Regions from separate parts of the Leifsonia sp. McL0627 genome, predicted to be linked through region 2. Evidence: predicted binding sites of a transcription regulator. Region 2 holds the regulator's gene; the other holds the start of a gene.
What was found. The regulator HrcA, encoded in region 2, represses chaperone genes, less so after heat shock. The targets are predictions, from matches to a motif close to TTNGCACTCGNNNNNNNCGAGTGCNAA.
Positions count from the first base shown of each region.

Region 1: groL (chaperonin GroEL) is a predicted target of HrcA. The motif match lies at 6,483-6,509, and genes of this name have one in related genera.

Region 1 is NZ_JBZCGM010000003.1:339,300-349,371, forward strand. Features, by position in the region: gene AC37TH_RS09840 (dihydrolipoamide acetyltransferase family protein) at 1-1,363, shown strand, start outside; gene AC37TH_RS09845 (M57 family metalloprotease) at 1,394-2,722, shown strand; gene AC37TH_RS09850 (hypothetical protein) at 2,746-2,871, shown strand; gene AC37TH_RS09855 (DMT family transporter) at 2,977-3,999, shown strand; gene AC37TH_RS09860 (nitroreductase family protein) at 3,983-4,534, opposite strand; gene msrB (peptide-methionine (R)-S-oxide reductase MsrB) at 4,531-4,968, opposite strand; gene AC37TH_RS09870 (DUF3263 domain-containing protein) at 5,136-5,429, shown strand; gene AC37TH_RS09875 (LytR C-terminal domain-containing protein) at 5,444-5,992, shown strand; gene AC37TH_RS09880 (cold-shock protein) at 6,165-6,368, shown strand; gene groL (chaperonin GroEL) at 6,554-8,173, shown strand; gene AC37TH_RS09890 (sensor histidine kinase) at 8,418-8,864, opposite strand; gene AC37TH_RS09895 (sensor histidine kinase) at 8,756-10,072, opposite strand, start outside.
Region 2 is NZ_JBZCGM010000003.1:1,232,959-1,243,030, forward strand. Features, by position in the region: gene AC37TH_RS14170 (hypothetical protein) at 1-28, shown strand, start outside; gene AC37TH_RS14175 (alpha/beta hydrolase) at 76-1,770, shown strand; gene AC37TH_RS14180 (hypothetical protein) at 1,779-2,414, shown strand; gene AC37TH_RS14185 (16S rRNA (uracil(1498)-N(3))-methyltransferase) at 2,476-3,204, opposite strand; gene dnaJ (molecular chaperone DnaJ) at 3,212-4,321, opposite strand; gene hrcA (heat-inducible transcriptional repressor HrcA) at 4,350-5,369, opposite strand; gene AC37TH_RS14200 (DUF4870 domain-containing protein) at 5,527-6,180, shown strand; gene AC37TH_RS14205 (DUF4870 domain-containing protein) at 6,322-6,702, shown strand; gene hemW (radical SAM family heme chaperone HemW) at 6,857-8,083, opposite strand; gene AC37TH_RS14215 (DUF1990 domain-containing protein) at 8,085-8,732, opposite strand; gene AC37TH_RS14220 (hypothetical protein) at 8,902-9,240, opposite strand; gene lepA (translation elongation factor 4) at 9,301-10,072, opposite strand, start outside.

The DNA.
Region 1 (10,072 bases), 890 kb from region 2:
GCGCTGGCTCGTCGCTGTCGGGGACACGATCGTCGTCGACCAGCCCATCGCCGAGGTGGAGACGGCGAAGTCGGTCGTGGAGGTTCCGTCGCCGTTCGCCGGGACCGTCTCCGTGCTGCACGGCGAGGAGGGGGAAGCGCTCGCCGTCGGCGCCCCGCTGATCGAAGTGGGGGAGCAGGCGGCAGTGGATGCAGCAGTGGATGCAACAGTGGATGCGGCAGTGGACGCAACAGTGGATGCGTCGAGCTCCGGCTCGGGGAACGTGCTCGTCGGCTACGGCACGACCGAACTCCACCACTCGGGCCGCCGTCGCGTGCGGCGTGCGGCTGTGGCCGCCCCGTCCACGGTGACGCAGGCGCGACCAGGTCCGGTGCCGGTGATCTCACCGGTGGTTCGCACCCTGGCGCGCACGCACGGGATCGACCTCGCCACCGTTCACGCGACGGGTGAAGGCGGCGTCGTCACTCGGCGCGATGTGGAGGCGGCGTTCGCCACGGCACCCGCGCCATCCACAGCAACCGCGCCATCCGCGGCGCCCGGCACGGCATCGAAGGCCGCCCCATTCGCTTCGCCCGCTGAATCGTCCACCACATCGGCCGCCGACCAGCGCACCGGGCTCACCGTCCGCGCCTCCACCCCGTTTTCGCTGTTCCGTCGCACGGTCGCCGCGAACATGACCCGCAGCCGCTCCGAGATCCCGGAGGCGACCGTCTGGGTCGACGTCGACGCGACGGAGCTCTGGGATCTGCGTCGCCGTCTTCGCGTCGGCGACCGCACCCCGTCGCTGCTGTCGTTCGTGGCCAGGTTCACGCTCGCGGCGCTCGCCCGGCGCCCGGAGCTGGCAGGAAGGGTCACCACGGACGGCGCCGGCCTCGACACGTTCGACGGCGTCAACCTCGGCTTCGCCGTCGATTCGCCGCGTGGGCTCGTCGTCCCCGTGGTCCGCCGCGCCGACCTGCTCACCATCCGCGAGCTCGACGGCGCGTTCGACAGGCTGACCAGGGATGCGCGGGAGGGGACGCTTCGCACCCGCGCAACTCAGCGGCTCCACGTTCACCATCAACAACTACGGCAGCCTCGGCGTGGACGGCAGTGCGGCGATCATCAACCATCCGGAGGTCGCGATCCTCGGCATCGGCCGCATGATCCAGCGACCGTGGGTGGTCGACGGCGTCGTCGTGCCCCGCCGCATCGCCCAGCTCTCGCTGGTCTTCGACCACCGGGTCACCGACGGCGGGGTCGCCGCCGGGCTGCTGCGCGACATCGCCGACGCGATGGAGTCGCCGCTCGCGCTCGTCCTGGATGCGTCGCCGGACTGACCGATTCCGGCGAAACACCCACGCATCTATTATGCGGCATGTAAAGATCAAACATGTCACAAAATCGCACCCCTTTGACGAGAAGCCTGACGGCGTTCATCGGCCTCCCCCTGATCGCGGCGCTCTCCCTCGCCGGGAGTGCCGTGCCTGTCGCGGCGGAGACGGGCCACGACTCCGATGTCGTGGCGATCGACGTCGACACGGGGCAAGAACTTCTGCCCATCGCGTCACGGGCGCGAGCGGCCGGCGACGGCTACGCGTTCTTCGAGTTCGCGGGCGGCGCCTTGACCAGCAACCTCGGAACGTACACCGTGCGCCTCGTCGAATCTCCCGGGATCGAGGGCCTCCGCGCAGCCGTCCAGGGGGCGGTCGACGATGTCAACGCACAACACGGCGCGAAGCTCACCTTCGCGCCCGGTGTCGTCCGCGCATCCGGTGCCCCCGCGTCGCTGGTCGCCGCCCGCGGCGAGATCCTGGTGATCGTCGACGACACCATGTGCCCGACGGCGGCCGGCTGCGCCAGCCCCGGCGTGCAATATGTCGGCAGCGAATACCACGCCGTGTCCGGTCGCGCCTGGATCACGCAGAGGGTGTTGCTGTACACCCCGGAGCAACGAAAGCACGTGGTCGCGCACGAACTTGGCCACACGCTCGGCCTCGCCCACTACGACCAGCAGCACCAGGGCCGGGCGCAGCTCATGCACGCCTCGTCGTACGACGCGACAGAACCGCGGGCGGGCGACACCGCCGGGCTCCGCATCCTGGGTACGCCGAACCTGCTCGGCCCCGCCACCCTCGCCGGCTTCTTCCGCGATCTGCTCGGGCGCACCGCCACGGCAGCAGAACTCGACCAGTTCACGCGCGAGTATGCGACCCGTGGGCCGGATGCCGTTGCCAAGCAGCTCGTCGAGTCCGCCGAACACCGCATGGTCGTGGTCGATCGCAGCTACAGGGCAGCTCTCGGCCGGAATCCGACAGGCGCAGAGCTCGCTCAGCAGCTCGGTGCGATGGCGGGAGGCGGGACCGAGCGCACGCTCCTCACCGCCCTGTGGAGTTCCAACGAGGCCTTCGCCGCAGCGGGGAACACGAACGCGAGCTGGATCGCCTCCGTCCTCCGCGGTGCCCTCGGACGCGACGGGAACCCTGCCGAACTCGCTGCCTCGGTCGCCGACGCCGAGCGGTCAGGCCGTATGACGGCGGTGACGCGCATCCTCTCGTCGCCGGATTATGCGAGCTCCTACCTCGATGCGCAGTACGGACGGCTCTTCACTCTCCCGGTGAGTGCGCTCGGCATCTCGATGTGGGCGCCGTACGTGCAGCGTGGCGACTGGGAGGAACTCACGCGTCAGCTCGTCACCACCTTCACCTACGAGAAGGTCGTGCTGGCCCGCTACGGGCTCTGACCGGCCGGGCGTACGCTGTCCGCATGAACGACAAGAAGCCGGACGACGACGACTACGACCTCTCCATCGAGAAGGAGGTGGCGCCGGAGGAGAACATCCCCTGGCTGCCGCACCCGACCCCGGCCGACGGCGACGCCCCCGCCCCCTGAGCCCGCGTCCCGCACGCGCAGTCCCAGCAACGAGTGGTCCCGAATTGCCGTGCGCCGAACATACGCACGGCGATTCGGGACCACTCGTCCCTCTAGGCTTGTTCGGTGAGCGCTGAGGAGACGGACAACACAGGCACGCCGGACACCACGGACACCACGGTGAAGCGGCGGGCGTTCCCCGCGTGGCTGGCCATCGTCTTCGCCGTCGTGTGCGGCGCGGGAGTCGCGCTGCAGTCCCGCATCAACGGCGAGCTGGGCGCGCAGATCGGCGACGGCTTCACCGCCGCCGTCATCTCCTTCGGCTCCGGACTCCTCATCCTGCTCGTCGCACTCGCCGTCGCCCCAGCAGGGCGCCGCGGTCTCGGACGCGTCCTCCGGGCGCTCCGCGCCCGCGAACTGCGCTGGTGGTACGTCTGCGGCGGCGCGGCGGGCGCGTTCCTCGTGCTGTCGCAGGGACTCACCGCCGCGGTGCTGGGCGTCGCGCTGTTCACCGTCTCGATCGTGGCCGGACAGACCGTCAGCGGGCTCGTCCTCGACATGATCGGTGTCGGCGCGGGCGGCAAGCGGCCGCTCACCGCCGCCCGCGTCGTCGGCGCCGCCCTCGCGCTCGCGGCCGTGACGTGGGCGGTGTCGTCGCAGTTCGGCAGCGGCGTGCCGGTCTGGATGATGGCCCTCCCGCTGATCGCCGGGCTCGGCATCGGCTGGCAGCAGGCCGTGAACGGTCAGGTCCGCGTCGTCGCGGAGAGCGCGCTGACTGCGACCTTCATCAACTTCGTCGTCGGCACGACGGTGCTCGTCGTCCTCATGCTCATCCACTCGTCGATCGTCGGCTGGCCGACGTCGCTCCCCACCGAGCCGTGGCTTTACGTCGGTGGAGCGATCGGCTGCGTCTTCATCGCGGGCGCGGCCCTGCTCGTCCGGGTGCTCGGTGTGCTCGTGCTCGGGCTGGCGACCGTCGCCGGGCAGCTCCTGACCGCGCTGCTGCTCGACCTGCTCGCGCCGAGCTCCGCACATCCCGTGGCGTTCTCGACGGTCGCAGGCACCGGGCTCGCGCTCGTCGCTGTGGCCGTCGCGAGCATCCGGTGGGGTGGCGCCGCCCGCAGCGGGCAGGCTACGAAAGCGTCGTGAGGTAGCGCTCCGGATCGATCGTCTTGCGGTGGCTCTCCTTGGAACCGTCCGGGATGCCGCCGACGTAGAGCCAGCCGAGCAGTCGCTTGTTCTTCTTCAGACTGTGCATCTTGTGCACAGCCTTGGACCTGGTCTGGTGGCCCGTGCGCCAGATGACGCCCCAGCCCGCGTCGTGCAACAGCAGGCTCAGGATGTGCGCCACACCGGAGGCGACGGCGTCCTGCTCCCAGCCGGGCACCTTCTCGCTCTTGGTGCGCACGGCCACGATCGCCAGCAGCAGGGAGGAGCGCAGCGGCTTGGCCGCGATCTTCTCGGCATCCGATCCGGACAGGTGGGCGTCCTTCGCGAACGCCTCGCCCAGCCGTGATCGGGCCGCCCCACGCAGCTCGATGACGCGCCACGGATGCAGGGAGCTGTGATCGGCCACCCGTCCGGCGGCCGCGATCAGCGGAAGCAGCTCGTCGTGCGTCGGCGCCGCCTCCGTCACCCGCGAGTACGAGCGACGGGAGGCGACGGCGTCGGAGACCTTCGTCACGCCTGGTCGTCCGCTGTGACGTCGCCCGCTGTGACGTCAACCTCGGTGAAGTTGAGCGAGAGGGAGTTCATGCAGTACCGGTCGCCCGTCGGGGTGCCGAAGCCGTCGTCGAAGACGTGGCCGAGGTGGGAGCCGCAGTTCGCGCAGCGGACTTCGGTGCGCACCATTCCGAGGCTGTCGTCTTCGAGCAGCTGCACGGCGTCGGGCCGCACGGACTCGTAGAAGCTCGGCCAGCCGCATCCGGAGTCGAACTTGGTGCCGGACTTGAAGAGCTCGGCTCCGCAGGCGGCACACGTGTAGAGGCCGGCGCGGCTCTCGTCCAGCAGCTCGCCCGTCCACGGACGCTCGGTGCCGGCCTCGCGCAGCACGGCGTACTGCTCGGGGCTGAGTTCCTTGCGCCACTCGTCTTCGCTCTTGGCGACGTCGTACTCCATGCGTGTTCCTTTCGTCGTTCCCAACACTAAACGGCGGAGGGGTCGTGACTGTTCCCTGTTTCGCACGGAGACCGCGCGCCGGGAGGCCAACACACAGAAACGCGCAAATAGGATGAACCGCGAACGCAGGAGCTCTCGGAACGACCGACAGGGAGGATGGGATCACGATGGCGAACGCGGCAGACGAGCCGGCATCCAGTCGGCGCCCTGACGACCTGAGTGATCGGGACGTCGCCATCCTCGCGTTCGAGCGGCAGTGGTGGCGGCATGCCGGCGCCAAGGAGCAGGCCATCCGCGAGGAGTTCGGTCTTTCCGCGGCACGGTACTATCAGCTGCTCGGTGCACTGATCGACCAGCCGGCCGCTCTGCAGCACGACCCCATGCTCGTCAAGCGGCTTCTCAGACTGCGCGAGGCGAGAATGGCCGCCAGAAGCTCCCGGACGCTCGCGTCCGACGACTGAGGACTCCCGACACGATGGCAGAGAAGTACCCCAAGGACCGTTTCGACGCGATTCCTGACGACCTGACCCGCGTCGGAGCACACCGCGCACCCCGTGCCAAGGGCCGGGGCTGGATCGGTTTCGGCTGGGCGGCGCTCGCCACCGTCGTGCTGATCGGCGCCGGAGTGTTCGGACTGTCGGTCATCAACGGCAGCATCTCGTTCCACGGCTCGCCCGCGACCAACTCCGCGTCGAAGACGCCGAGCGCGACGCCGACGCCGACCATCGTTCCGACGATCGACCCCGCGCTCACCGTCAACGTGCTCAACGGGACGACGACCGTCGGCCTTGCGCAAGCGGCGGGCACCAAGCTCACCGCGGCCGGGATCAAGGTCGGGGCGCTCGCCAACGCCGACAAGACCGACCTCACGCAGACCGTCGTCTACTACTCCGACCCGAAGAACGCCGGGGCGGCGCTCGGCGTCGCGCAGGCGCTGCCCGGGGCGACAACGGCGGAGACTCAGGACTACGCGAACACCGGCGCCGATATCACAGTGGTGCTGGGAAGCAACTTCACGGGCTGACCTTTTCGCCCATCCGGTTTTGTTTCGGCGTGTTTAACTTCTAACGGTTTCCAGTCATTTCCTGCCTTTTTGACGAAATAGCTGGTGTTTGCGTGCATTGAAAGCATTAGTATCTGGTTTCAACGCGCCGGTGATGGGCCGTCGCTTCGAAACACAGCAATAGGAGTAATGCATGGCGAACGGAACCGTGAAGTGGTTCAACGCTGAAAAGGGCTACGGATTCATCACCGTCGATGAGGGGGGACAGGACGTCTTCGTCCACTACTCCGCCATCGACATGAACGGCTACAAGGTCCTCGAAGAGGGTCAGCAGGTCGTGTTCGAGGTCGGCAGCGGACAGAAGGGCCCGCAAGCTGAGTCGGTGCGTCCGGCGTAGCACGCAGCAACCAAACCGTGTGAGCGCCGTCCCGAGAGGGGCGGCGCTCTCGTCTGTTCCGGCCCTCGGCGCGTTCTCGCCTTGCACTCGGCTGGCACGAGTGCCAGAATCGCTTTAGCACTCCAGCTGTTCGAGTGCTAACCGTTCGCATCTTTCGCAACGTCCGGGAGGGACGAGAAACAACCATGGCAAAGATCATTGCTTTCGACGAGGACGCCCGCCGCGGCCTTGAGCGCGGCCTCAACATCCTGGCCGACACCGTCAAGGTGACGCTTGGCCCGCGCGGCCGCAACGTCGTTCTCGAGAAGAAGTGGGGCGCCCCCACGATCACCAACGACGGCGTGTCCATCGCGAAGGAGATCGAGCTCGACGACCCGTTCGAGAAGATCGGCGCGGAGCTCGTCAAGGAGGTCGCCAAGAAGACCGACGACGTCGCAGGTGACGGAACCACCACCGCGACCGTTCTCGCTCAGGCGCTCGTCAAGGAAGGCCTCCGCAACGTGGCCGCCGGCGCAGACCCCATCACCCTGAAGCGCGGCATCGAGAAGGCCGTCAAGGCCGTCACCGAGGAGCTCGTCGCGAGCGCCAAGGAGGTCGAGACCAAGGCCGAGATCGCTGCGACCGCGTCCATCTCCGCCGGCGACACCACCATCGGCGACATCATCGCCGAGGCGATCGACAAGGTCGGCAAGGAGGGCGTCGTCACCGTCGAGGAGTCGAACACCTTCGGCACCGAGCTCGAACTGACCGAGGGCATGCGCTTCGACAAGGGTTACCTGTCGCAGTACTTCGTCACCGACCAGGACCGCCAGGAGGCGGTGTTCGAAGACCCGTACATCCTCATCGCCAACCAGAAGATCTCCAGCATCAAAGACCTGCTGCCGATCGTCGACAAGGTGATCCAGGCCAACAAGCAGCTCCTGATCATCGCTGAGGACGTCGACGGCGAGGCCCTGGCCACGCTGATCGTCAACAAGATCCGCGGCATCTTCAAGTCGGTCGCCGTCAAGGCTCCCGGGTTCGGCGACCGCCGCAAGGCGCAGCTGCAGGACATCGCCATCCTCACCGGTGGCCAGGTCATCTCCGAGGAGGTCGGCCTCAAGCTCGAGAACGTCACCCTCGACCTGCTCGGTCAGGCACGCAAGGTCGTCATCACCAAGGATGAGACCACCATCGTCGAAGGCGCCGGCGACTCCGAGGCCATCGCCGGTCGCGTTGCTCAGATCCGCAACGAGATCGAGAACACGGACAGCGACTACGACCGTGAGAAGCTGCAGGAGCGCCTGGCGAAGCTCGCCGGCGGTGTTGCAGTCATCAAGGCCGGCGCCGCGACCGAGGTCGAGCTCAAGGAGCGCAAGCACCGCATCGAAGACGCGGTCCGCAACGCGAAGGCAGCCGTCGAAGAGGGCATCGTCGCCGGTGGTGGCGTCGCCCTCATCCAGGCGGGCAAGACCGCTTTCGCGAAGCTCGAGCTCACGGGTGACGAGGCCACCGGCGCCAACATCGTCCGCGTCGCCATCGAGGCTCCGCTCAAGCAGATCGCCATCAACGCAGGCCTCGAGCCCGGCGTCGTGGTCGAGAAGGTCCGCAACCTCCCGGTGGGTCACGGCCTCAACGCCGCCACCGGCGAGTACGTCGACATGCTCGCCTCCGGCATCAACGACCCGGTGAAGGTCACCCGCTCGGCCCTGCAGAACGCAGCGTCGATCGCCGGGCTGTTCCTCACCACCGAGGCCGTCGTCGCCGACAAGCCGGAGAAGAACGCCGCTCCGGTCGGCGACCCGACCGGTGGCATGGACTTCTAAGTCCGACACACCTCGAAGAGGGCGTCTCCCGCACGGGAGGCGCCCTCTTCTGTGTCTCGGTGGGCTCTGTGTCTCGGTGGGCTCTGTGTCTGGGCGGGTGGGGTCCCGCGCTTGCCACCGACGGCACGGTTTATCCACAGCTCCGGGCAGGGCTTCGCGAGATGCCAGTAACTGTCGCGAAACACCCGGGATGCTGCGCAGTTACTGGTATCTCGCGGGCTGCGCGGCGGCGCGAGCGGCGCGGCTACGCCGCGGGCGCGGCGGCCGGGGTGCCGGTCGGCGCCAGGGGGAGGGAGACGCGGAAGGTGGCGCCACCGCCGTCCGTCTCGACGACCTCGACCGTGCCGTGGTGCGCGGAGATGATGGAGGAGACGATGGCGAGGCCGAGGCCGCTGCCGCCCGTCTCGCGGGCGCGGGAGGTGTCGGCGCGCCAGAAGCGCTGGAAGATCTTCTCGCGGATCTGCGGCGGGATGCCGTCGCCGTGGTCGCGGACCTCGAGGATCGCACGGCCGGTCAGGTGGTTGACCTGCACCATGATCTCGATGGGGGTGCCCTCTGCGGTGTATCGCAGGGCGTTGCCCATCAGGTTGGTGACGACCTGGCGCAGCTTGTTCTCCTCCGCGAGCACGATCGCGGGCTCCGCGGCGATCGGCTGGTGCAGCACCAGCTGTTCTGCCGTGGTGATCGGCATCGGCTCCGCCCCTGGGCGACGGGAGCGGCCGCGGCGCAGGCGCGCGAGGGTCGCCCCGGCGAACGCGATCGGACCGGTGGCGTTGCTGACGCGGGCGCCCTGATCCTGGATGGGCATGGGCACCGTGTCGACGCCCGGCTCCTCCGGGCCGAACTCGGGGAGGAGATCGGGTCGGGGGTGATGACCGTGACGACGCGTCCGGGGGAGCCGGCCATCGCATCCATTGCGGCGTCCTGGGCGATGCGCACCAGGTCGACGGGGTGCAGGTTCAGCGGCTTGGTCTCGTCGAGCCGGGCCAACTCCAGCAGGTCTTCGACGAGGCCCCCCATCCGGATGGCCTCCTTCTCGATCCTGTCCATCGCCTGCGCGACGTCCTCCGGGGTCTGCAGCGCGCCCATCCGGTACAGCTCGGCGTAGCCGCGCACCGAGACGAGCGGGGTGCGCAGTTCGTGGCTGGCGTCTCCGACGAAGCGGCGCATCTGATCGATGGTCCTGGCGCGGTCGTTGAACGCCCGGTCGATGCGGTTCAGCATGGTGTTGAGCGAGCGGTTGAGGCGGCCGACCTCGGTGTTCGGGGTGGCGCCGCCGAGGCGCTGGCTGAAGTCGCCGTCCGCGATGGCCGCCGCGGTCTGCTCCACCTCCCTCAGCGGGGAGAACGTGGTGGTCACCAGCATCCGGGTGAGCCCGGCTCCGACGATGATCACGATGACGCCGAAGCCCAGGAAGATCGCGAGGAAGCTCGCCATCACCGTGTCGATCTGCGACGTGGTCGTGGCGACGATGGCCGTGCCGAGGGCACCGGGCGGGTTCGTCAGCGTGACCGTCTGCGCCAAGGCGCGGTATGCGGTGTGCCCATCATTGCTGAGCAGCGGGTAGCCGCCCGCCGGGAGCTGCTTGCCCTCCGACACGGTCAGCGTCTTGGGCACCGCAGGCCGGTGCGCCTCCGGGATGTTCGCCCAGTTGGAGCGCACCAGCTTGCCGTCCGAGTCGTAGAGCGCGGCGAAGTAGTCGGACGGGCTGGCGTCCGTCGCGATCTTCTCGCTGTCGGCGGACGTGCCGTAGAGGTAGGTGTTGAGGTAGGTGGCCCCTGACGCGGCGGAGAGCTGCGCATCCAGCTGGTCGAGCAGCACCGGCTTCAGCATCGACATGGTGCCGATGCCGGTCACCAACAGCCCGAGGGTCAGCATCAGCACGGTGACGCCCGTGAT
Region 2 (10,072 bases):
GGTCGCAGACGGTGCGAGCACAGTCTAGCGAGCCACGGCGAGGCGGGTGCCGCGGCGAGGGTGTGGGCGGACGCGATGTTCTCCACGCAGTACTCCGCCGACCAGGCGCTGCGCTCTGCGGAAGACGCCGAACGCGATATCGCCATCGCCCAGGCTGTGGTGTGTACGCTCACCGGCGATCACGCCGCGCTGCTGGAGAGTCTGGAGACGCTGCAGAGAGCGTCGTCGCACGATGACCATTCGACGGGGACGGAGCTCCTGACGGCGCGGCGCCATGCCGAAGAAGCACACGATGACCTGGTCAGGGCGCAGCACAGCCTCGAGGACGCCGAGGCGCGGCTGGCTGACGCGCGCGGGCACGGACAGGACGCGAAGCGGGAGTACGAGCACGCGGAGGCGATCTTCGTTCGCGGGCTGGAGGCCGCCAGGACCGGCGCCATCGCTCACGCCACCGCGACGGACCTGAAGGACTTCGCGTCCGGCGCGAGCAAGCTCGGCACGATCGATGCGGCCGGGCGCGGGAGCGACGTCGCGCTGATGACCTTGCTGCATCGACTTACCCCGGACGAGCTCGCCACGCTGCTCACCGGCGATGCGACACTCCAGCAGCAGTTCTGGGACACCCCTCCGAACCCAGAGGCGGTCGCCGGCTGGTGGAACGGTCTCCCGGTGGAGGTGCGGGACCAGCTCCTCGCGGTTGCGCCGGGGATTCTCGGGAATCTGCCCGGGATGCCGTACACGGATCGTGACCGTGCCAACCGCATCAGCCTGGCGCAGGCGGAGAAGAACCCACACCTGACGGACGATCAGCGTGCTGTGCTGAAGAAGATGGAGCGGGCGTTGGAAGCGCCCTCTCGCGGCACACCAGTGCGGTTGGTGGCGTTCAACCTCTTCAGCGAACCTCCGATGGTCGCTGTCGGCTACGGCGACCTCGACGCTTGTCAGAATACGACTTGGTGCGCGGGTGGCATGGGCTTCGGGGCCAAGGACGCTCTTGATGATTGGACTGACGCCGCCAAAAACCTCTACCGCGCCCAGAAGGAACTTGACGTCGGCCGTCCTGGGGTGATCGCGTGGCTGGAGTACGACAACCCGGACCTCGTCGGAGTCAACCTCAGCATCTCGGCAAAAAAGGGGGCGCCGCGGTTCGCTGCCGAGCTCGACGGAAACGCGGCCACCCGCGACGTATTCGGGCCGGGCGCGTCGCCGATCACTGTCACCGCCCACTCCTACGGCACCACGATGGCCGCGGCCGCGCTGACCTTGGTCCACACCCGGATCGACGCGTTCGTGATGGTCGGCTCCGCCGGAATCGACACGGACCTGGTGCCGTCGCTGTCCGCGATTCGCGCCGACCACCTCTACACCACCGCGGCCACCGCCGACGGCCTCGCCCCGCTCGGCTCCTCCGTCTCCGGACGTGCCGAACCCAACCCGGCGGTGGCGGATCCAAGAAGCCGCGCCATCGGCGGAGCCGAAGCCTTCTCCTCCGACGGCGACGGAAAGGACCTGAAACGGGTCGACGGACACAACCCCCTCGGCGAAAAGGGCAGAGAACGTAACAGCGGACCGCTGACCCTCAACACCATCCCCTCCGCAGGACACGGCTACTACGACCTTGACACTCAATCGCTGCACAACATCGCTGCAACCACCTCCGGACAACCTCACAACGTGAACGGGGGCCTCACCGACACCACCCGCTCGGCAGACAAGCACAACGAGATCGCGGACCTGATCGCCGAGACCAGCCGGGGTCCCCGACTCTGAGAAGACACATGAGCCAGACCACCATCCGCACTCCAGCCCTCTTTGCCATCGTCGCCACGCTCACCCTTGGAGGTTGCACCATGACCACTCCCACCGATCCCGGACCCCAGAAAACCGGACAGCAACTCCGAGCGCAGCTCATCGCCGACGCCACCGCTGCAATGGCCGCCTCCGGCTTCCCCGACGGGTGGGCGTACGACACACAGCCCGACGCCATTCCATGGAATCCGGAAACGGATGAATTCCTGGGCTCCCGATGCTCCACCTCCAGAGGCGAGACACGCCAGCGCTTTGATGCACCGCTCTTCCACGCACCCGTCGGCGATCCCGTGGCGTTCGCGAACTTGATGGGTGACTACTGGGCGGAACTGGGTTACACCGTCAGCACCGTGATCCCCACGATCACCGCGCCAGGCGGCAACCATTTCACTCAGATCCGTGCGGATCGCGCAGACGGAACCCTTGCTGCCGGAGTGATCGGGCAGGACGTGTTCTTCGTTCTCAAGACCTACACCGAGTGCTCTACCGACCCCACCCTGGACATGTTCGCCGGACCCACCGGCTACCGCGAATTCGACATGCTCGAACCCGACCCGTACCACCCGACCGACACCCCGACGATCACCCCCTACCCCGACCGCTGACCACGCACCGCTGGGCGATCACGCTCGACCGACCCCAGGGAGGCACTCCTCAGCGACGGGGCTACCAGCGCCCCAGCGCAGCGTTCAGCACGGCAAGAGCGGCGGGCCCGGCGGTCGAGGTGCGCAGCACCGTCGAGCCGAGCCGCACGAGTTCGGCGCCCGCGTCGCGGAACGCGTCGAGCTCGGACGGCGCGATCCCGCCCTCCGGGCCGACGACGAGCACGAGCGGCCGCCCGTCCTGCTGTATGTCGGTCAGCTTCGCATCCGCGTCGGGCTCCAGCACCAGTACGCGCGCCCCCGCGCACAGCGCCGCCACCTGCTTCGTGGACGCCAGCTCGCCGACCTCCGGCACCCAGGCACGGATCGACTGCTTGGCGGCTTCGCGCACGATGGTCGCCCAGCGTTCGCGGCCCTTGGCGACCTTCGGCCCCTCCCAGCGGGAGACGGAACGGCTCGCGGACCACGGGACCACCGCATCCACCCCCAGCTCGGTGGCTGCCTGGATGGCGAGTTCGTCCCTGTCGCCCTTGGCGAGAGCCTGCACGAGCGTGATCGCCGGGGCGGCGCGCTCGACGCGCTCCACCACGTCCACGTCGATGGTCAGCGCGGCGTTCGTTGCCTCGATCACCTCACCGGAGGCCACGAGCCCCCGGCCGTTGCCGATCAAGACAGACTGGCCGGGGCGCGTGCGGTTCACCGTCGCCGCGTGCTTCGCCTCCGCGCCGGTGATCGTCAGGCGTCCGCCGACCGTGACGTCGTCGAGGTCCTCACGCAGATAGAGCGAACTCATCGATTGCTCAGACGTTCAGGAAGCGGTCGCGCAGCTTCGCAAACAAGCCCTGCTGGAACCGCGCGAGCGACGGGTCCGCCTGCTTGTGGGTGGCAGCGAACTGTTTAATCAGCTCGCGCTCCTTGTGGTCCAGCTTGGTCGGGGTGACCACCTGGATGCCCACGCGAAGATCTCCGCGCCCGTTGCCGCGCAGGTGCGTGATGCCGCGGTCCTTCACCGAGATGATGTCCGCGCTCTGGATGCCCGCCTTCAGCTCCAGCTTGATGTCGCCGTCGAGCGCCTTCACCGTGGCGGTGGTGCCGAGGATCGCATCCGTCATCGCCACCTCCAGGGTGCAGAGCAGATCGTCGCCGTCACGGCTGAAGACGTCGTCGTGCTTGACCTTGATCTCCAGGTAGAGGTCGCCGTTCGGGCCGCCGGCCGGTCCGGCCTCGCCGCTGCCCGGCATCTGTAGGCGCAGACCCGTGTCTACACCGGCGGGGATGTCGACGGGGACGGTGCGGCGTGCGCGGACACGGCCCTGACCCTGGCAGGTGACACACGGGGTCGCGATGACCGTGCCGTAGCCGCGGCAGGTGCCGCACGGCGAGGAGGTCATCACGTTGCCGAGCAGCGAGCGCACGGAACGCTGAATGCTGCCGGTGCCGTGACAGATGTCGCAGGTGACGGGAGCGGTGCCCGGCTGGCAGCACGACCCGTTGCAGGTCTCGCAGACGATCGCGGTGTCGACCTCGAGGTCGCGGTGCGTGCCGAAGATGACCTCGTCGAGGTCGACCTCCACGCGCAGCAACGCATCCTGGCCACGCTCCCTGCGCGACTTCGGGCCGCGGCTCTGGCTGCCTCCGCCGAAGAACGTCTCGAAGATGTCGCCGAAGCCGCCGAAGTTCTGGCCGCCTCCCCCGCCGAAGCCGGCCTGGGGTCCGAGATCGTACTGCTCGCGCTGCTGCGGGTCGCTCAGCACGTCGTACGCATGCGTCACCAGCTTGAACCGCTCCGACGCCTCCGTGGACGGGTTCACGTCCGGGTGGAGTTCGCGGGCGAGGCGGCGGTACGCCTTCTTGATCTCATCGGGAGTGGCGTTGCGCTCAACGCCCAGGACTTCGTAGTGGTCGGCCACAGACGGCTTTTCCTTCGTGTTCGTTGTCTTATTCGCCGAGCAGGCGGGAGAGGTAGCGGGCCACCGCTCGAACGGCGGCCATGTTGCTCGAATAGTCCATGCGGAGCGGGCCGAGCACGCCGAGGCGCGCCAGCTCCGAACCGGAGGCGGTGTAGCCGCTCGACAGCACAGAGGTCTCCGCGAGCCCGAACGACGCATTCTCGCGCCCGATGCTCACCGCCACCCCGTGCTGGTCGCCGGCCATCTCACCGAACAGCTTCAACAGCACGACCTGCTCCTCGATGGCTTCGAGGACGGGGTAGATGCTCCCCGTGAAGTCGTGCTCGGTGCGGACCAGGTTCGCAGCCCCCGCCATCACCAGTTTGTCCTGGCGGTTCGCGGCGATCTGCTCCATCAAAGCAAGTGCCACGGGCTCGACCAGCGCCTGCGTGCGCTCGGTCAGTGCATCCGGTAGCTGCGAGAGCCTGGCGGTGGCGTCGGCGAGGGACAGCCCGGCCGCCGCCCCGTTGATCGCGCCGCGAATCTCGGCAACGTCTTCGTCCGACAGTTCGGACGACAGCTCGATGGTTCGCTGCTCGACGGCGCCGGAGTCGGTGATGAGCACACTGAGCAGCCTGCGCGGAGCGAGCATCACCAACTCGATGTGCCGGATCCGCGACCGCGACACCGACGGATACTGAACAAGGGCGACCTGGTTGGTCAGCTGCGAGAGCAGACGGACCGTGCGAACGAGCACGTCGTCCAGATCCACCGAGTCGCCCAGGAACACCTCGATCGCCTGCCGCTGCGCGTGGCTGAGCGGACGCACCTCGGCGAGGTGGTCGACGAACAGCCGGTAGCCCTTGTCGGTCGGAACCCGACCGGACGACGTGTGCGGCGCCGCGATCAGGTCCTCCTCTTCGAGGGCGGCCATGTCGTTGCGGATCGTCGCGGCGGACACGCCGAACGCGTGACGCTCCACGATGCTCTTCGACCCGACCGGTTCCCGCGAGGCGACGTAGTCCTGCACGATCACGCGCAGCACTTCGAGGCTCCGCTCAGAAACCATGCGACCCGCCTCCCGAAGACTCTTAGCACTCACTGAACCTGAGTGCTAATCATAACGCCCTGACACACCCACGCGATCATTGCACCCGCCGGAGCGGCGGCAGTACGGTATGCGCACAGGTTCGATTCAGCGATCCCGCGAACGAGAGGTTCCGACCATGAGTGACCCGAACCAGCCGCCGGTGGACCCGGCAGAAGGCGCTGTTCCCCCGCAACAGCCGAACGTTCCCCCGCAGCAGCCGTACGGGCAGGTTCCGCCGCAGCAGCAGCCCCCGCAGCAGCAGCCGCCCCAGCAGCCATACGGCGGGCAGGTTCCTCCGCAACAGCCCCCGCAGCAGCAGCCATATGGCGGGCAGGTCCCGCCCCAGCAGCCATACGGTCAGCAGCCCCCTCAGCAGCAGCCGTACGGCGGCCAGGTTCCTCCGCAGCAGCCCCAGCAGCCGTATGCGGCCCCCGCCGCCCCGCTCGACCCCACCCAGGACAAGCAGTGGGCGTCGTTCGCGCACCTCGGCGGCATCCTCTGGGTGCTGCCGTCGCTCATCATCTTCCTCGTGTTCAAAGACCGCGGGCGACTGACCAACCAGGAGGCCAAAGAGGCGCTCAACTGGCAGATCACCTGGATCATCATCTGGCTCGCCTCCCAGATCGTCGGCGCGGTCCTGACGTTCACCGGATTCGGGTGGGTCATCTTCGGCCTGCTCATCCCGTGGATCCTCTACGTCGTCAACCTGATCTTCTCGATCCTCGGATTCGTCAAGGTCAACGGCGGAGGCACGTACCGCTACCCGGTGAACTTCCGCTTCATCAAGTAGCGCCGCGCGCGCCTGGCGGAGACGCCGAGGGACCCCGGTCTCTCGGCGTCTTCCCAGTTTCGGCGGCTTTGCCTTACTGTTGTGGCTGACGATCCCGTCCACGACCCCGCCCGGACTCCCGGGCGCAGCCAAGGAGAGAACATGTCCGCAACGCCCCCGCCGCCCCCCGGCGCACCATACGGAGGCCAGTCCCAGCAGCTCAGCCCCTCGGATGAGAAGCTCTGGGCCACGCTGGTCCACATCGGTGGAATCATCTTCAACTGGATTCCGGCGCTCATCGGCTATCTCGTTCTCAAAGACAAGGGACCATTCGTCCGCGCGCACACCGCGACGGCCCTGAACTTCCAGATCACGATCTTCATCGCATACGCGGTCGGATCGATCCTGTCGATCGTCTTCGTCGGCGTGATCCTCATCGCAGCCGCCGCGATCATCAACATCGTCTTCAGCATCATCGCCGCCATCAAGGCCAACCAGGGCGAGTACTACGTGTACCCGCTGGCCATCCGGTTCGTCAGCTAGCCTTCCGGCTTCCGGCTTCCGGCTTCCGGCGCTCGCGCCTCATCGAGTGGTCCCGAATTGCCGCGTGCACACGTGCACGCACGGCAATTCGGGACCACTCGTTTGCGTTGAGGGGCGGGCCGGGGCGGCGAGGGGTGAGAGCGTGCGTGCCGCGTCAGTCGTCGAGGAGGCGGCGGACGACGGCGTCGGCGAGCAGGCGGCCGGAGAGCGTGAGCTCGACGTTCCCTTGGAGCGCCTGGCGCGCATCCACCAGGCCGTCGGCGATCAGGCCGGCGACGGCGGTGCGGCCGTGCTGGTCGAGGTCGGCCGTCGTGATGCCGTCCCGGATGCGCGTGAGGAGCAGCACGCGCTCCACGCGCCTGGTCTCGGCGTCGAGCGTCTCGCGACCGGCCGCCGGGGACTCGCCCGCCAGTACGCGGCCTGCGTATGCGGCCGGATGCTTCACGTTCCACCAGCGGACACCGCCGACGTGGCTGTGCGCCCCCGGCCCGACGCCCCACCAGTCGTGCCCCTGCCAATACGCCAGGTTGTGGCGTGACCGGTGCTGGTCGTCGACCGCCCAGTTGCTGACCTCGTACCACCCGTACCCGGCGCCGCCGAGCCGCGCATCCGCCAGCTCGTACATGTCGGCCTGCAGGTCCTCATCCGGTTCGGCGACCTGACCCGACTTGATCTGTCTGGCGAGCTTCGTGCCCGTCTCGACGATCAGCGAATACGCGGACAGATGATCCGGGCGGCAGGCGATCGCCGCGTCGAGCGACCGCTCCCAGTCGTCCAGCGACTCCCCCGGCGTTCCGTAGATGAGGTCGAGGCTCACCTGCAGTCCGGCGTCGCGCGCCCACTGGACCACCAGCGGCACACGCTCCGGGTCGTGGGTGCGCTCCAGTGTCGCGAGCACGTGCGGGACAGCCGACTGCATCCCGAACGAAACGCGCGTGAACCCGGCGGCGGCCAACCCCTGCAGGTAGGCGGCGTCGACCGAGTCTGGGTTGGCCTCTGTGGTGATCTCCGCCCCGTCGGCCAGACCCCACGCATCCCGGACGGAGCCGAGCATCCCTGTCAGGTCGGAGGCGGGAAGCATGGTCGGGGTACCACCGCCGAAGAACACGGTCGACACCGCACGCGCCGGGAGGCCGCTCCGCTCCAGCACGGAGGCGCCGAAAGCGACCTCGCGCTGCGCGTGACCGGCGTACTCGAATTGCGAGACGCCCCGCAGCTCGGTGGCGGTGTAGGTGTTGAAGTCGCAGTACCCGCAACGCACCCGGCAGAACGGCACGTGCAGGTAGACCCCGAACGCGCGCTCGTCGACGCCGTCGAGAACGCTGGAGGGAAGCAGGCCGTCGGCCGGAGCCGGATCGCCGAGGGGAAGAGCGCTCGGCACGTCAGGCCGACCGCACGGGCAGAAGCGAACGCAGATACTTGGCGGTGTAGTGACGCTGCACCAACCTCAGGATGGGCGCAGTCAGCCGGTAGAACGTGGTCGACGGCCGCGAGAACGCCCGCAACACGAACCACACCGAGCCGTCATCGCGCAGCTCGACGATGAACGCCTCCTCACCAGACTCCGGATGCCCGTGCAGCGTTCCATAGGCGAAGCCCGCCCGCTGCGGCTCGTCGATGACGTAGACGACGCGGACCGGCGCGGACACCAGCACCGGCCAGAACGGGATCTTCAGCACGGCGGTCATCCCGTTGGCGATGTACGGCGAACCGTCGTCGGCGAAGATCGCCTCCGACGGACGGTGCTCCTGCATCTTCGCCGGGGTTCCGTCCGGGTTGAACACGACGCCCTCATATTGCACGCCTGTGCCCTCGTGGGTCTCGGTGACCTTGATGCCGCTTCCCCGCTGCACACCCCACGTCATCAGCGCGGTGACGGTCGACGCGAAGCGGTCCTCGCCGCTGCCGATCCGCGCCTGCCTGATCAGCGGGCGGTAGCCCTTCGGCGGGTAGTAGAGCAGGTCGGGCGCTTGCGTGCCGCCGACCGCACCATAGGTGACGGGCTGATCGGTGTACGTGGAGCGACGCATGGCTGCTACTTCATTTCCTCACTCTGGCTGTGCCCAGTCTCCAACGGTCGGAGCCAGACGACAACTCTACTTGGCGCGTACCACCCGGGTGAACGCGCAGCGTTCAGGGATCCGGCGGATGGTCGTGGGTCGCGGCTGCTCGGCTGGGACCGGTCGCGCGGCTGATCCATTACGCGGTGAGGAGGATCGCGGCGACCCCGCCGACAATGAGCGCGATCGACAGCGCAGTGGTCAGCACGACCAACCGGCTCTTCCGCGCGCGGCTCGGCCTGTGGAGTTCACGCGCGCGTTCCATGAAGGCGTCGCTGCGCGACGTCTTCGGAGCTACGGCGAAGGTCGAGACGAACCCGGCAATCGGCAGCACTGCGAACAGGAAGGGTGCGTACAGGCCACGCTGGTTGACCGACTCGCCTTCCCCCATCAACGGAAGCCACCAGAAGACGCCCAGGACGATCAGTGCGGCCGCAGCGAACCCGTAGATCAGGCGCAGGCCGACGCGCCAGCTCACCCGGTCGTATCCGTTCGCTTCGTCCTCCCACAGCTGCCCGAGGAGCGTCGAAGAGGCACGCTACTTCTTGTCCTTCTTCTCCACGTCGCCGGAGAGCGCAGCGATGAACGCCTCCTGGGGGACCTCGACACGGCCGACCATCTTCATGCGCTTCTTGCCTTCCTTCTGCTTCTCGAGGAGCTTGCGCTTGCGGGTGATGTCGCCGCCGTAGCATTTCGCGAGGACGTCCTTGCGCATCGCCCTGATGCTCTCGCGGGCGATGATGCGGGCGCCGATCGCGGCTTGGATGGGGACCTCGAACTGCTGACGCGGGATCAGCTCGCGCAGGCGGCCGGTCATCAGGACGCCGTACGCGTATGCCTTGTCTCGGTGGACGATCGCGCTGAACGCATCCACCTGCTCGCCCTGAAGCAGAATGTCGACCTTCACGAGGTCGGCCTCCTGCTGGCCGGTGGGCTCGTAGTCGAGGGAGGCGTAGCCGGCGGTGCGGCTCTTCAGCTGGTCGAAGAAGTCGAAGACGATCTCGCCGAGCGGCATCGTGTACCGGATCTCGACCCGGTCTTCGCCGAGGTACTCCATGCCGAGCAGCGCGCCGCGGCGGCCCTGGCAGAGTTCCATGATCACGCCGACGTAATCCTTGGGCGCCAGGATCGCGGCCTTCACCATCGGCTCCTCCACCTTGGCGATCTTGCCGCCGGGGAACTCGCTCGGGTTGGTGACCGTGATGACCTTCTTGTCTTCGGTGGTCACCTCGTAGATCACGCTCGGCGCGGTGGTGATGAGGTCGAGGCCGAACTCGCGTTCGAGGCGCTCGGTGACGATCTCCAGGTGC